DNA from 4 places in the Streptomyces sp. NBC_00090 genome. Region 4 is predicted to be linked to each of the others. Evidence: riboswitches for the same ligand, from Rfam matches in the RefSeq annotation. Region 4 holds a riboswitch; each other region holds the start of a gene.
What was found. Region 4 has a riboswitch for cyclic di-AMP ahead of OG361_RS39655 (transglycosylase SLT domain-containing protein). Riboswitches for the same ligand answer to the same signal wherever they lie in the genome.

Region 1 (3,199 bases), 7.7 Mb from region 4:
ACGAGGACGTGGTCGCCACCCTGACGCTCTCCAAGTCCCTGGGCAGCCAGGGCGGCGCCGTCCTGGGCCCGGCCCGGGTCGTCGAGCACCTGGTGAACGCGGCACGCACCTTCATCTTCGACACCGGGCTCGCCCCCGCCGCCGCGGGCGGCGCGCTCGCGAGCCTGCGCCTGATCGCGGCCGAACCGGCGCTCGCCGCACGGGCGCGAACCGTCGCCACCACCCTGTACGAGCTCCTCACGGCGGCCGGACTGACCGCAGCCCGGCCGGACGCGGCCGTCGTCTCGGTGCGCGCGCCCTCGCCCGAGGCGGCGCTGCGCTGGGCCGCGGACTGCCGCGAACAGGGCCTGGCGGTCGGGTGTTTCCGGCCCCCGTCCGTACCGGACGGCATCTCGCGGCTCCGTCTCACGGCCCGCGCCGACCTCACGGACACCGAGCTCGAACGGGCGGTGGGGACGATCCTGCGGACGGCACCCGCCGCCTGAGCGGGCGGCGGGGGCTCGCGGCCTGGCGGCCCCTCGGGACTTCGTGATCGAGGACGAGGGTGGTCAACGGCCCAAAAGCGTTCCCCGGCAGCAGAGTTCACCGCTTCGGGCGATAGATCCGCACATAGCGTGGTGGAACGCCGTCCGGGGCGGCACGATCGGTGGCACTCTGACGCGAAGCGCAATCCGGGGCGGTGTACCCGGTGGGAAAGGGACAGCGTCGCCATGGCAGACCATCAGGAAGCATCCGTCACGCTGCCGAGCGATCCCGCCTCGGTCCCCACGGCACGGAGGTACGTCGCGGACGTCCTGGTCGGTTGGGGGCTCGACGGCTCCGCGGAGACGGCGGACTCGATCCGGCTGATCGTCTCGGAGCTGGCCACCAACGCCGTCCAGCACACCTTCGGGCAGTCGCCCACCTTCACCGTCGACCTCCGCCTGGAGCGGGAGGAGCGGCTGCGCATCGGGGTCACCGACAGCCACCCCCGCTGGCCCCGTCGCCTTCCGGCGGCGGTCCAGCAGGACAACGGCCGCGGCATGGTCATCATCCGCGTGCTGGCGGCGGAGGCCGGTGGCCGTCTCTCGGTCACCCCGACCGAGGAGGGCGGCAAGACGGTCTGGATCACGCTCCCGTGGACCCCGGCCCCCGTGCCGGCGGGCTAGGCCTGCGTGCAGCTCCTGTGACGGCCGCGAGCCGTCGGCGACGCAGGCCGTGAACCGCCGGTCGAGTCGTGCGGCCGGGACGGTACGGCTTCGGTCGGCCGGGGTGCGGCGGCGCCACCACACACCCTGACCGGGCGTCAGCCCCGTGGTTCGTCAATCTCCGGGGCCCGTCAACCTCCGGGGTCCGTCAACCCCAGGGATCCCTCACCGACCGTGGCTCGTCATCGTCCGGGGGCCGTCATCGCCCGGGGGCCGTCACCGGACGCGGCCGTAGTAGACCTTCGACGACCAGATTCTGTCGAGCTTCACCCAGGAGCCCGTCTTGGGCGAGTGCCAGATCTTGCCGCTGCCGGCGTAGATGCCGACGTGGTAGACCCTCCCGCCCGAGTGGAAGAAGACCAGGTCCCCCTTCTGCCGGCTGGAGGCGGAGATGTGCCGGGTCTTGTTGTACTGCTGCTGCGCGGTGCGGGGCAGCGACTTGCCCGCCTGCTTGTAGGCGTAGAGCGTCAGACCGGAGCAGTCGAACCGGGTGGGTCCGGCGGCTCCGTACCGGTACGGAGATCCCTTCTTGGAGACGGCGATGCTCAGTGCCTTGTTCGCGTGTGTCGTCGCTGCCTGGGCCTCCGACGCCGTTCCTGGTGCGAACAGCGTGCCGCCGACGGCGGCGAGGGTGAGAGCCGAGACGGCTCCGGCCCGGGACAGCAGGGACGGGACATGCATCTGCGCGGTCATGCGCAACCCTTCGTCAGCCGCCTGTGAAGGATGACCTGTCGGGTTCGGGCAGGCGAAGATGCCCGGCCGCGGCTGCGGCTTCACCCCGAGGAACGACCCCGCTGCGCTAACAGCGTGAACGTCCCGTACTGCTCGGGTCCTCCACTCCTGCCGATCCAATCCTGTCGACCAGACGTCCGGGACAGCGGCAGGACTCGGCGTCCGCCCGGACCGCCCCGCCGCGGCGGCGGGGGCTTGTCGTCGTCACGGATCTTGACCCACGACATGGGCGAAAACCGAGCTGAAACGGCGATATGTGAGGCTCCTCACGACTGATCCGTTCGGGTGGACAGACAGCCTTTGCGATCTTCGGAGGTTTGGTCGACGAGCCTCGCACCAGCGGCGGAACGTTCGATTCCGCCAAATGCGTACATCTGTTGAGCAAGTCGCACGCTTCATCTGTCGACTCGTCGACTACGCCGAACGGGCGAGGGATTCTGCGGCGCGCGTCGGCCGTCCGGACCTCTACACGACACGCGGGAATGTCAACTCTCGCGACTCCGGGGGACGGTGACGCGGTCCGCCCGGCGCTCCCCGTCCAACACCCTTAGGGCACGCGCCAATGTGTCCGCGTGCACCTCGCTCTCACCCCGCATATGCATGAGCGTCAGAGCCTCGCGCAGCGCCTCCGCGCGCCCCACCAGGGCCTGAGCCGCACGCAACGCCCCATAGGTATGCGTACCCCTGGATGGATTGATCTTCCCAAGGAGGTCGATGACTTCGAGGTACGCGTCGACGAGTTCGCCCTCGGCGCGCGTCAGGGCGGGCAGCGGCGGCAGCTCGGGGACCACGGCCGGCTCACCCGGCCGAACCGCCGGCGGCGGCGCGCCGGCTCGCGACCACGTGGTCCGCCAGGCCGTACGCGACGGCCGCCGGCGCGTCCAGGACGGTCAGGCGGTCGATGTCGGCGTCGATCCGCTCCGGGTCCTGCCCGGTGTGTTCGACGAGCATCCCGGTGACCAGCGCCCGCAGACGCAGCATCTCGCGCGCATGGAGGTCGAGGTCGCTCGGCTGCCCCTGGAGGGGTTCGTCCAGGTTCGGCTGCTGGAGCGTGATCCGGGCGCCCGGGAGGATCAGGCGCTTGCCCGGGGCGCCGGCCGCGAACAGTACGGCCGCGGTGGACACGGCCTGGCCCAGGCAGGTGGTCTCCACGTCGCAGGCGAGCGTCCGCATCGTGTCGTAGATCGCGGTCATGGCGCTGATGGAGCCGCCGGGGGAGTTGATGTAGAGCGAGATGTCCTGGTCCGGCGCCGCGTATTCGAGGTGCAGGAACTGGGCGA
Region 2 (3,199 bases), 1.5 Mb from region 4:
CCCGCAGCCGCTCGCGGGTCTCCGGGGTCAGCTTGAGCCCCTCCGTGAGGTAGGTCTCCACCGATCCCCAGGTCGCGTCGATCGTCTCGAACGCGGCCCGCAGATACTCCACCCGCGCGTCGAAGAGCGGGCTCAGCAGCTCCATCACCTCGGGCGACATCGCGTCCGGGGCGGTGGAGCTGCGGCGTACCTTGTACCGGCGGTGCGGGTCGTTCGACAGCACGTAGTCGGCCTCGATCGCCTCCCGCTCGACGCCGAGGGCGAGCAGGGTGACCGCGATGGAGAGACCGGCGCGGTCCTTGCCGGCCGCGCAGTGCATCAGGGCCGGGAGGCTCTCCTCGGCCATGGAGTGCAGGATCCGGCTGTGCTCCGAAGTCCGCTCGACCACCATTTTCCGGTACGAGTCGGACATACGGGTCGCCGCTTTGCCCTCGCCCAGGATCCCCCGCAGCTGCGCGATGTCACCGTCGCGCACCAGCTTCCAGAACTCCTTGCCGTCGGCCGGGTCATTGAGAGGTATGTGCACGTTCCGCACGCCGGGGAGCTCGACGTCCTCGCCCTCGACCTTCCGGTCGGCGTCGTTGCGGAAGTCGAAGACGGTGTGCAGGCCGAGTGAGGAGAGGAAGACGGCATCGCTCTCGGTGGCGTGGGCGAGGTGGCCGCTGCGGAAGAGGCGGCCGGGTCGCACGGCGCGCCCGTCCGTCGTCGGCAGGCCGCCCACGTCCCGGAAGTTCCGGACCTCCGCCAGCTCGGGTTCGTTCGCTTCGGTGGGCGGGGCCTGCGGCAGCTGCTGCGTCACGGATGCTCCTGGGTGTCGACGTTCGGGCGCCCGATGCGAGATCGGTTCCTGGGGCAATCATCCAGGCGGGACCGGTCGGGCGCACCCCCTCGGACGGTAATGGGTGATCTGTCCGAATTAGGGCCTTGTGTATAACGCGCCCTGTTTACGGGTGAGATGGCGTTCGGCGCGTGAGCAGGGTCATAGAGGTGACGGATCGTGGCCGGGAGCCCGGAGCAATTGCCGTACGGAAAAAGGAAATCGAAGGACCGTCATCCACGGAGGGTGACCGGAATTCCGGTGGAAAAGCGGAACGGGTAATGCCGGGGGAAATCAGTGGCTTGTCCGTGTCGAACCGCTCGTCTAGCGTCACCGTCAATCCGGTCGGACCGCCGAATCCTGCCACCGTCCGGAACCCGCACTCATCAAATGTGTGGCAGGAGCGGGGGACCCAGGAAGTACGCCGGTCCCGCGACGCAGGACGGCTCGGGGTGAAGCCGCGTGAGAACGCGGCCGGGCATCTCCAGTCCGAACCCGACAGCTCACCTCGTAGGCGCCGGAGAGGAATTCGCCATGCCCGCGAAGGGTAAGCACCGCCGTCCCAAGATCAACCCGATCACGCGTGGAATCGTCGCCGCCGGTACCGGAGGCGCAGTCGTCGCCCTCCCGCTCTTCGGTGCGACCGGCGCCCACGCCGCCGAGCAGGCCGCCCCGGCCGCCGTTCCCGCCCAGGCCGTCGCCGCCGCCGCCCAGGTGAAGGCCCCCGCCGCCCTTCGGGCCGCGCCCGCCGCCGCCGTGAAGGCCGCCCCGACGACGTACTCCGTCGTCCGCGGCGACTACCTGTCGAAGATCGCGGTCGAGCACCACCTCGCCGGTGGCTGGCAGAAGCTGTACGAGGACAACCGCCAGGTCGTCGGCGAGAACCCTTCGCTGATCCTGCCCGGCATGAAGCTCACCCTCGGCGCCAAGAGCACCGCCAAGGCCTCCGCCCCGAAGGCCGCCCACAAGCGCGTCGCGCCCAAGGCCGCCGCCCCGAAGGCCGCTCCGAAGGCCGAGTCGGAGAGCGGCTCGTCGCAGGCCTCCGGCGAGGAGACCCGCGCCTCCCGCGGCACCGAGCGCGACTCCGCCCCGGCCGCCACCGCCGCGCAGCCGGACGCCTCGACCTCCGCGCAGTCGGACGCCTCGACCTCCTCGCAGCCGGACGCCTCGACCTCCGCGCAGTCGGACGCCTCGACCTCCTCGCAGTCCACCGGTTCCTCCTCCGGCTGGGTCGCCCCCGTCGACGGCGGCATCTCCACCCCGTACCGCGCCTCCGGCTCCATGTGGTCCTCCGGCTACCACACGGGTGTCGACTTCATCGCCTCCTCCGGTACGACCGTCCGCGCCGTGGGCGCCGGCACCGTCGTCTCGGCCGGCTGGAGCGGCGCCTACGGCAACGAGGTCGTCATCCAGCACTCCGACGGCAGCTACTCGCAGTACGCGCACCTCTCCTCCCTCTCCGTCTCGTCCGGCCAGTCGGTCAGCGGCGGCCAGCAGATCGGCCTCTCCGGCTCGACCGGCAACTCCACCGGCCCGCACCTGCACTTCGAGATCCGCACCTCGCCGAACTACGGCGCCGACATCGACCCGCTCGCGTACCTGCGCCAGCACGGCGTCTCCATCTGACGCGGTCGCACAGCTGGCGGCCCGGCACCCCTGTGCCGGGCCGCCAGTGTGTTCCTGACATATTCGGGAGCGTATTCCGGCTTGGTGGAATCTTTATCGGTGGCATATCTCACCCGCCGTCAACCCTTCCTTACGGTCGCGTAGGTCACATCCGAAAGGGAAGGATGTGCTCCCGTGGCAGACGATTCGAGATCAAGAGACAAGAACGCATTCGGGTCGTACGCGGCGATCGGTGACAGCTTCACCGAGGGCGTCGGAGACCCCGGACCCGACGGGACGTACGTCGGCTGGGCGGACCGCTTCGCGGTGCTGCTCGCCGACCAGCTGCCGGAGCACGACGCCTTCCGCTACGCCAACCTGGCCGTACGCGGGCGCCTGCTCGACCAGATCGTGGCGGAACAGGTCCCCCGGGCGAAGGAACTCGCCCCCGACCTGGTGACCTTCTGTGCCGGCGGCAACGACATCATCCGGCCCGGCACCGACCCCGACGACGTGGCCGAGCGCTTCGAGCGCGCCGTCGCGGACCTGACCTCCGCCGTCGGCACCGTCATGGTGACCACCGGCTTCGACACCCGTGACATCCCCGTGCTCCGACACCTGCGCGGGAAGATCGCCACCTACACCGCCCACGTCCGGTCCATCGCGGACCGCTACGACTGCCCGGTCCTCGACCTGTGGTCCCTCAAGTCCGTGCAGGACCTGCGGGCCTGGGACGACGACCGGCTGCACCTCTCGCCCGACGGCCACACCCGGGTC
Region 3 (3,199 bases), 5.3 Mb from region 4:
CACCGGACGGAACAGCAGCACGACCGGTGCTGCCGTCGTCGAGGCCGACCTCGACCTCGACCGTGGGGTTGCCTCGGGAGTCCAGGATTTCCCGGGCTACGACGACGTCGATGGACGGCACGAGCATCTCCTTCTGGGATGTGACGCTGGATGTGACGCAAGGTCGGTGCAGGGTCGCTTGGCCTTGCGACAAGAGCCTAACCGGCTCCGGGGCTCCGGTCGGCCGTGCGCCCGCCCCCTGGGACGAAAAAGGACCCAAGGGCATGCATGTCGGGACGAAGGGCCCCAGATCTACTGGACGGTAACCGTCAGGTCCCGGCCTCTTCCCCTCTTCTACGACTTCTCCGGCTCCGGGAAACGGCTCCGGGAACGACTCCGAGAAGCGGCCCCGGAAACGGCTCCGGGAAACGCGGAACCCCGGTCCGGCGCGCACGGGGGAAGGGCGCGCCGGACCGGGGTGGTCACCGCGGGAGGGTCGTGGGGGCCGCGTGAGCCGCCGGACTCAGGCGGACCGCCGGGCTCACTTGAGGTGGAGCTGCTGGCCCGGGTAGATGAGGTCGGCGTTGTCGACGACGTCCTTGTTCAGCTCGAAGAGCTTGGCCCAGCCGCCGCTGACGCCCTGCGCCTGAGCGATCTTGCTGAGGGTGTCGCCGGCCTTCACCTTGTACTCGCCGTCACCCTTCTCGACCGTCTTGCCGGTCGGGGTGGTGACGGTCTTCTTGGCGGCCTTCGGCGCGGCCTGCTGCTTCGGGGCCTGGCGCTGCTCGCTGCGGGTGGTCGGCTGCTCGGCCTTCCGCTCCGGGCGCGGCTGCTGGGTCTGGGCAGGCTGCTGCGTCTGCTGCTGCGGCGCGCTCTCGGCGGCGCCGCCGTCGTACGAGGCGCTGGAGAGGCCCACGCCACAGCTCGGCCAGGCACCCTTGCCCTGGCCCGCGAGGACCTTCTCGGCGATGGCGATCTGCTGGGACTTCGACGCCTGGTTGGCGGTCGAGGCGTAGGCGGTGCCGCCGTACGCGGCCCAGGTGGAGGCCGAGAACTGCAGGCCGCCGTAGTAGCCGTTGCCCGTGTTGATGGACCAGTTGCCGCCGGACTCGCACTGGGCGACACGGTCCCACTCGGAGGCCGTGGCGGCCGAGGCGGTGCCCGCGGTCATCAGCGGGGCGGCCACGGCGACACCGGTGACGCCGACGAGCGTGACGACCTGGGTGGCCTTGGAGGGACGGCGGTGTTTGCCCTTGCCGGAAAACAGCATGGAGATTCTCCTCACCGACGCCTACGAGGTGAGCTGTCGGGTTCGGGCCAATGAGTGCCCGGCCGCGTGTCCTAGCACGCGACTTAACCCCAAGCCGATCGTCGGCCGTCTGTCTCAACGGCCGGGGCCGGCACTTACCTTGGGTCCCCCGCTCCTGCCTACGGCGCTTACGCGACGACTGTTCCCATCGGCCGACGGCAGGATTCGGCGTTTCGGTCGACGGGGCCCGCGGTGGCGAGCGGTTACGACCGTAGACACAGACCCACCGGAAGTTCAAAGAGGCGTATTGCGGAAATATCGCCCCTACTTGCCTTCCGGCGGGGAGTGTTTACGCAGGTGGGAGGTGACAGAAGCAGAGTTCTCGGACGTGACACGCCAGTTGGGGCGAAGAGACCCATGTCTCACTTGCCCAGAACCGGACATTCACCCCCGAACTACTCGGCCTTCCCTTCCGAATCGACCGTCAGGTCGAGGCTCTGACCAGGGAGGATGAGATCCGGATCGGCGCCCACGGCACCGCGGTTGGCGTCATAGAGGGCGCTCCAGCCGCCGGGGAGTTCGTTCTGCTGGGCGATTTCGGTCAGGTTGTCGCCCGGCCGCACGGTGTAGACACCCGAAGTGTCCTGACTGTCCGTTGCGCCCGAATTCTTCGCTTCGTCAGTCGTCGATGTTGCGGCGGGGCTTTCCGCCAGCTTGTCCGTCGATGAAGCGTGTCTACCTGATTCAGCCGAAGTGTCCGTCTTGCCGGTTTCCTCCGGAGCTGCCTCACCCCGGTGCTTGCCACTTCCGGGCGTGGCCGACGAAGTGTCACCCGTCGACGTATCGGGCGATCCGGGCGTAAGGGACGCATCGGGCGCGGCCGGGGTGGTCGGCGTCGTCGGGGCGATCGACGTACCCGGGGTACCGGGGGTCCCCGGGGTGCCCGGAGTGCCCGGAGTGGTCGGCGTCACCGGAGCGGTCGGGCTGACCGGCGTGGCGGGTGCGGCGGGGGTGATCGAGGCGGCGGGCGCCTTGGACGCCTCGCCGGAGGCGCCCGAACCGGCCGACGTGGCGGTCCCGGCCTTCTTGGCGGCCGCGGAGGTCTCCGCGGGCGCGGCCGGGACGCCGGCGGTCCGGTTCGACTCCGCCACGGGCCCGGTGGGCGCCGTCGTGGCGGTGGCCGGGCCGGGGTCCACCCCGGTGGCCCTGCCGTCGTTCTTCAGGCCGGCGATCGGCGCGCAGGTGGCCCAGTCGGTGCCGCCCCTGGCGAGCGCCTTCTCGGCGACCACGATCTGCTGGGCGCGGCTGGCCAGGTCGGCGCTGGGCGCGTACGCCAGGCCGCCGTTCCGCTCCCAGCTGTCCTGGGTGAACTGGAGGCCGCCGTACATGCCGTTGCCGAAGTTGGCACTCCACTGGCCGCCGGACTCGCACTCGGCGACCCGGTCCCAGGTGGCCGCGTCGGCGGCGGAGGCGGATCCGGCGGCGAGCAACGGCAGCGCCAGGGCGGATCCGGTCACTCCCGCGGCGACGACGATGGCGGGGGCCTGACGGGGGCGACGGTGTCGTCCGTTCCCGGAGCGCATAGGGAGGCCTTTCGCGTGACGGCTGAGACTGCCGGGAAACGTAGCGGCATTCGAACGCTCGTCACAAGTCGATGGACCCCCGATCACGTGAAGATCACATTTCTGACGTACCGTCAGCTCACTGCACCCGTACGGAAGGGGAGAATTCCACCGGAAGCGTGCGCAATCCCCGCATGATGAGTCCTCCGCGCCACCGGAGTTCGGCCGGATCGGCCGCAAGTCGCAGGTCCGGCAGGCGAGTCAGCAGGGTCGTCAGCGCCGCCTGCCCCTCCAGACGGGCGAGCGGCGCCCCGAGGCAGTAGTGGATGCCGTGCCCGTACCCGAGGTGCTGGTTGTCGCGCCGGGAGAGGTCGAGCGTGTCCGGGTCCGCGAACCGCGCCGGGTCCCG
Region 4 (3,199 bases):
GTGATCGCCTGCCTCGACCGCAGCAGGGCCGCTCGCGGCCCCGTCGTCCGGGACACGGACGTCAGGATCCCGGTGACCGGCACCACACTCGCCGGACGGCTCGCCGTGCCCGACGGCGCGACCGGCATCGTGCTGTTCGCCCACGGGAGCGGCAGCAGCCGTCACAGCCCCCGGAACCGGGCGGTCGCCGAGGCCCTGAACGGGGCGGGCCTCGGAACCCTCCTGTTCGACCTGCTCACCGAGACGGAGGCGACCGACCGGGCGCACGTCTTCGACACCCCGCTGCTCGCCGGCCGGCTGGTGAGCACCACCGAGTGGCTGACCGGACGCCCCGAGGGCGCCGGGCTGCCGCTGGGCTACTTCGGGGCGAGCACGGGCGCGGCTGCCGCGCTGTGGGCGGCGGCCGATCCCGGCTCCGGCGTCGTCGCCGTCGTCTCGCGCGGTGGCAGGCCCGACCTGGCGGGCGAACGCCTGGCGCGGGTGCGCGCCCCGACCCTCCTCGTGGTGGGGGGTCGGGACGCGCTCGTCCTGGATCTCAACCGGAGGGCTCAGGCCCTGCTGCGGTGCGAGAACAGGCTCACCGTGGTTCCGGGCGCCACTCACCTCTTCGAGGAGCCGGGGGCCCTGGAGGAGGTGTCGGAGCTCGCCACGGAGTGGTTCGCCGAGCACTTCCGGCGTCAGTAGGCCCCGTTGACGTTGTCGATGGAGCCGTAGCGGTCGGCCGCGTAGTTGCAGGCGGCGGTGATGTTGGCGACCGGGTCGAACAGATCCGTGGACGTGCCGGGCACGTGGTAGGCGTCGAAGGTCGGCTGGATCACCTGGAGCAGGCCCTTCGAAGGGGTGCCGGCCACGGCGTTGGAGTCCCAGAGGTTGATGGCCCGGGGGTTGCCGGAGGACTCGCGCATGACGTTGCGGAGGATTCCGTCGTACGAGCCGGGGATCCCGCGCTGGGCCATGATGTCCAGCGACTCACGGATCCAGCCGTCGAGGTTGTCGGCGTACCGGGCGGCGGCCGGGGCGGCCTGGGCGGCGGGAGCCGCGGCGGGAACAGCCTGTGCGGCGGAGCCGCCCGAGGTACCGGCCGCCGGGGCCGCCGCACGGCGCTCGGAGCGGTTCGCGCGGTCGGTCGTGGCAGAACTCTTCTTCTGCGCGGTGCTCTTCTTCGGCGCGGCACTCGGCGCGGGGGCAGCCTTCGCGGAATCCCGACGAATCGTCAGTTCAAGACCGGGGTGAATCAGTGACGGATTGCCACCCACAGCGGACTTGTTGGCCCGGTAAATCGCCTTCCAGCCGCCCTGAATTCCCTTCCTCTGGGCGATCAGGGAAAGCGAGTCACCGCTTACCACGGTGTACGTGCGCGCGGTGGCGGCTGCGGCGGCCGGCGCGGCCGCGGGCTGTGCGGCCAGGGCCGTGGCGGGCTGCGCGGCGAAGGACTGCGCGGCGGTCTTCGGTGCGGCCGTGACGGTCTCGGCGCCGGCCGTGGCCGGGACGACGAGCGGCAGGGCGAGGGCGGCACCGCCCGTGCCGGCGAGTGTGAGGCCACGGGAGACGGTGCGGCGGCGGGGGCGGCGGTGCTTACCGTGTGCAGGCATGACGGTTTCCTCTCCGGCGCCTGCGGGGTGAGCTGTCGGGTTCGGACGGGAGATGTCCGGCCGCGCGCACGCGGCTTCACCCCGAGCCGTTCCGGATTCCGGACCGGCGAATTCGTGGGTCCCCCGCTCCTGCCGTCGGGTGAAAGGGAGGTGTTTCAAGCGGCGGCAGGATTAGGCGTTCCGCTCGAATGGGGGTGACCGTAGGCCAGTAATGCGGCGGATAACAAGAGGAGCGGATCCACTGTGAGTCGAAAAGGATCACCGAATTCCAGAAATACAAGATCGACCGGGTTCGAGCCGCACTGAACTTCCGTGTGCGGTACGGCCTGCGGGTGTTCCGGTCCAGGGTGGTGCCCTCGGAAAGTGAACCGCGTCACCAGGTGAAGAATGTCCAAATATGCGACGTAATTCCTTTGGTGAGTGAATGGGTGGAAATTGACGCCTGTGGGTCATTCGTTCGCGCCGGCGTGCGTGCAGGGCGCGCCGGTGTGCGCAAAAGTCGCAAACTGGACATTCTTCTTGAAGGATGGGGTCACCCGACCCAGGAGTCAGCCGGATGTCACCCACCACCTCCCCGCACAGCCCGGACACCCTCGACCGCGAGGCGGCCGCTCTCTTCGAGAGCGCCACCTGGCAGCGCATCGTCACGGACTGGACAGCCCCCGCACCGGAACGGGCGCCGGAGCGCGCCGACTGGCGGTCCCTCCTCACCGTGCCCGTGGACCGGCTCGTGGCCGAGGCGCTCGACGCGCTGCCACCGGCGCCACCGGCCGAGCGCCGGCTCCCGGGCCGGATCGGGGCCGTACTCCCGGACCGTCTGCACGCCTGGCGCCGTATCGGCAGACCCGAACTGCGCCCCTCGGTCCACCTCGGCTACGCGCGCCTGGTGCTCACGGAGTGGGGCTGGCAGAACGCCCCGTACAAGCTGCGCGACGCGCGGGGAGCCCGCTGCGTCTGCGGCGCCCTCCTCGCGGCCCACCGGCTCGGCTACGGCAGCGCCGACACCATGAACGAGGCGGCCGCCTGGATCATGACCGAACTCAGATCGCAGGGGTGGCGCGAGCTGATCGGACCCTGGAACCGGGCCCCCGGTCGTACGGCCGCCGAGGCGGTGGACCTCCTCGACGCCACGATCCGCCGCGCCGCGTACGCCGGCCGCTGACCACCGCTCCGACCGGCGGTCGTCGAAGGACCGCCGGTCGGTGACGGGAGGGAGAGGGAGGTTCAGCCGGTGACGCTCGGGGCGCCCGTCTCGATGTGGCCGGTGTACCGGCGCGACCAGGTCCCGTCGATGTCGGCGAGGATCGTGAAGTCGTACCAGCCGCCGTTGTAGGCCACCGCGTTGAAGAAGTCCTCGCGGCTGGAGTTCGCCGGGACCGTGTACGTCCAGGGTCCGTCCGTGCGGTAGGCGTTCGAGCGGACGGTGAAGGTCACCGGTCCGCCGGAGGTGTTGGTCATCGTGAACCACAGGGCCGTCCGGCCCGTACCCGCGTCGGGCGCGAACCGGGCCGCGACCTCCACGGCCTTGCCCGCCTTGGACGCGTCGCCGATGAAGCGCCGCAGGAAGCGGTTGGGCCCCATCATCGAGATGTCGTACTTCCCGGAGC

Region 1: it holds a riboswitch for cyclic di-AMP, as region 4 does, so the genes downstream of both, OG361_RS05250 (C40 family peptidase) here and OG361_RS39655 (transglycosylase SLT domain-containing protein) in region 4, are expected to answer to the same signal.
Region 2: it holds a riboswitch for cyclic di-AMP, as region 4 does, so the genes downstream of both, OG361_RS33120 (peptidoglycan DD-metalloendopeptidase family protein) here and OG361_RS39655 (transglycosylase SLT domain-containing protein) in region 4, are expected to answer to the same signal.
Region 3: it holds a riboswitch for cyclic di-AMP, as region 4 does, so the genes downstream of both, OG361_RS15955 (transglycosylase family protein) here and OG361_RS39655 (transglycosylase SLT domain-containing protein) in region 4, are expected to answer to the same signal.

Annotation. Positions count from the first base shown of each region.
Region 1 is NZ_CP108224.1:1,211,618-1,214,816, reverse strand. Features, by position in the region: gene OG361_RS05260 (8-amino-7-oxononanoate synthase) at 1-485, shown strand, start outside; gene OG361_RS05255 (ATP-binding protein) at 711-1,148, shown strand; gene OG361_RS05250 (C40 family peptidase) at 1,404-1,880, opposite strand; cyclic di-AMP (ydaO/yuaA leader) riboswitch at 1,884-2,090, opposite strand; gene OG361_RS05245 (hypothetical protein) at 2,405-2,710, opposite strand; gene OG361_RS05240 (ClpP family protease) at 2,718-3,199, opposite strand, start outside.
Region 2 is NZ_CP108224.1:7,422,369-7,425,567, forward strand. Features, by position in the region: gene OG361_RS33115 (tyrosine-protein phosphatase) at 1-799, opposite strand, end outside; cyclic di-AMP (ydaO/yuaA leader) riboswitch at 1,192-1,347, shown strand; gene OG361_RS33120 (peptidoglycan DD-metalloendopeptidase family protein) at 1,352-2,443, shown strand; gene OG361_RS33125 (SGNH/GDSL hydrolase family protein) at 2,618-3,199, shown strand, end outside.
Region 3 is NZ_CP108224.1:3,644,515-3,647,713, forward strand. Features, by position in the region: gene eno (phosphopyruvate hydratase) at 1-127, opposite strand, end outside; gene OG361_RS15955 (transglycosylase family protein) at 521-1,249, opposite strand; cyclic di-AMP (ydaO/yuaA leader) riboswitch at 1,253-1,469, opposite strand; gene OG361_RS15960 (transglycosylase family protein) at 1,684-2,745, opposite strand; gene OG361_RS15965 (cytochrome P450) at 2,930-3,199, opposite strand, start outside.
Region 4 is NZ_CP108224.1:8,951,381-8,954,579, forward strand. Features, by position in the region: gene OG361_RS39650 (phosphoribosyltransferase family protein) at 1-684, shown strand, start outside; gene OG361_RS39655 (transglycosylase SLT domain-containing protein) at 678-1,592, opposite strand; cyclic di-AMP (ydaO/yuaA leader) riboswitch at 1,597-1,780, opposite strand; gene OG361_RS39660 (hypothetical protein) at 2,149-2,754, shown strand; gene OG361_RS39665 (phosphocholine-specific phospholipase C) at 2,817-3,199, opposite strand, start outside.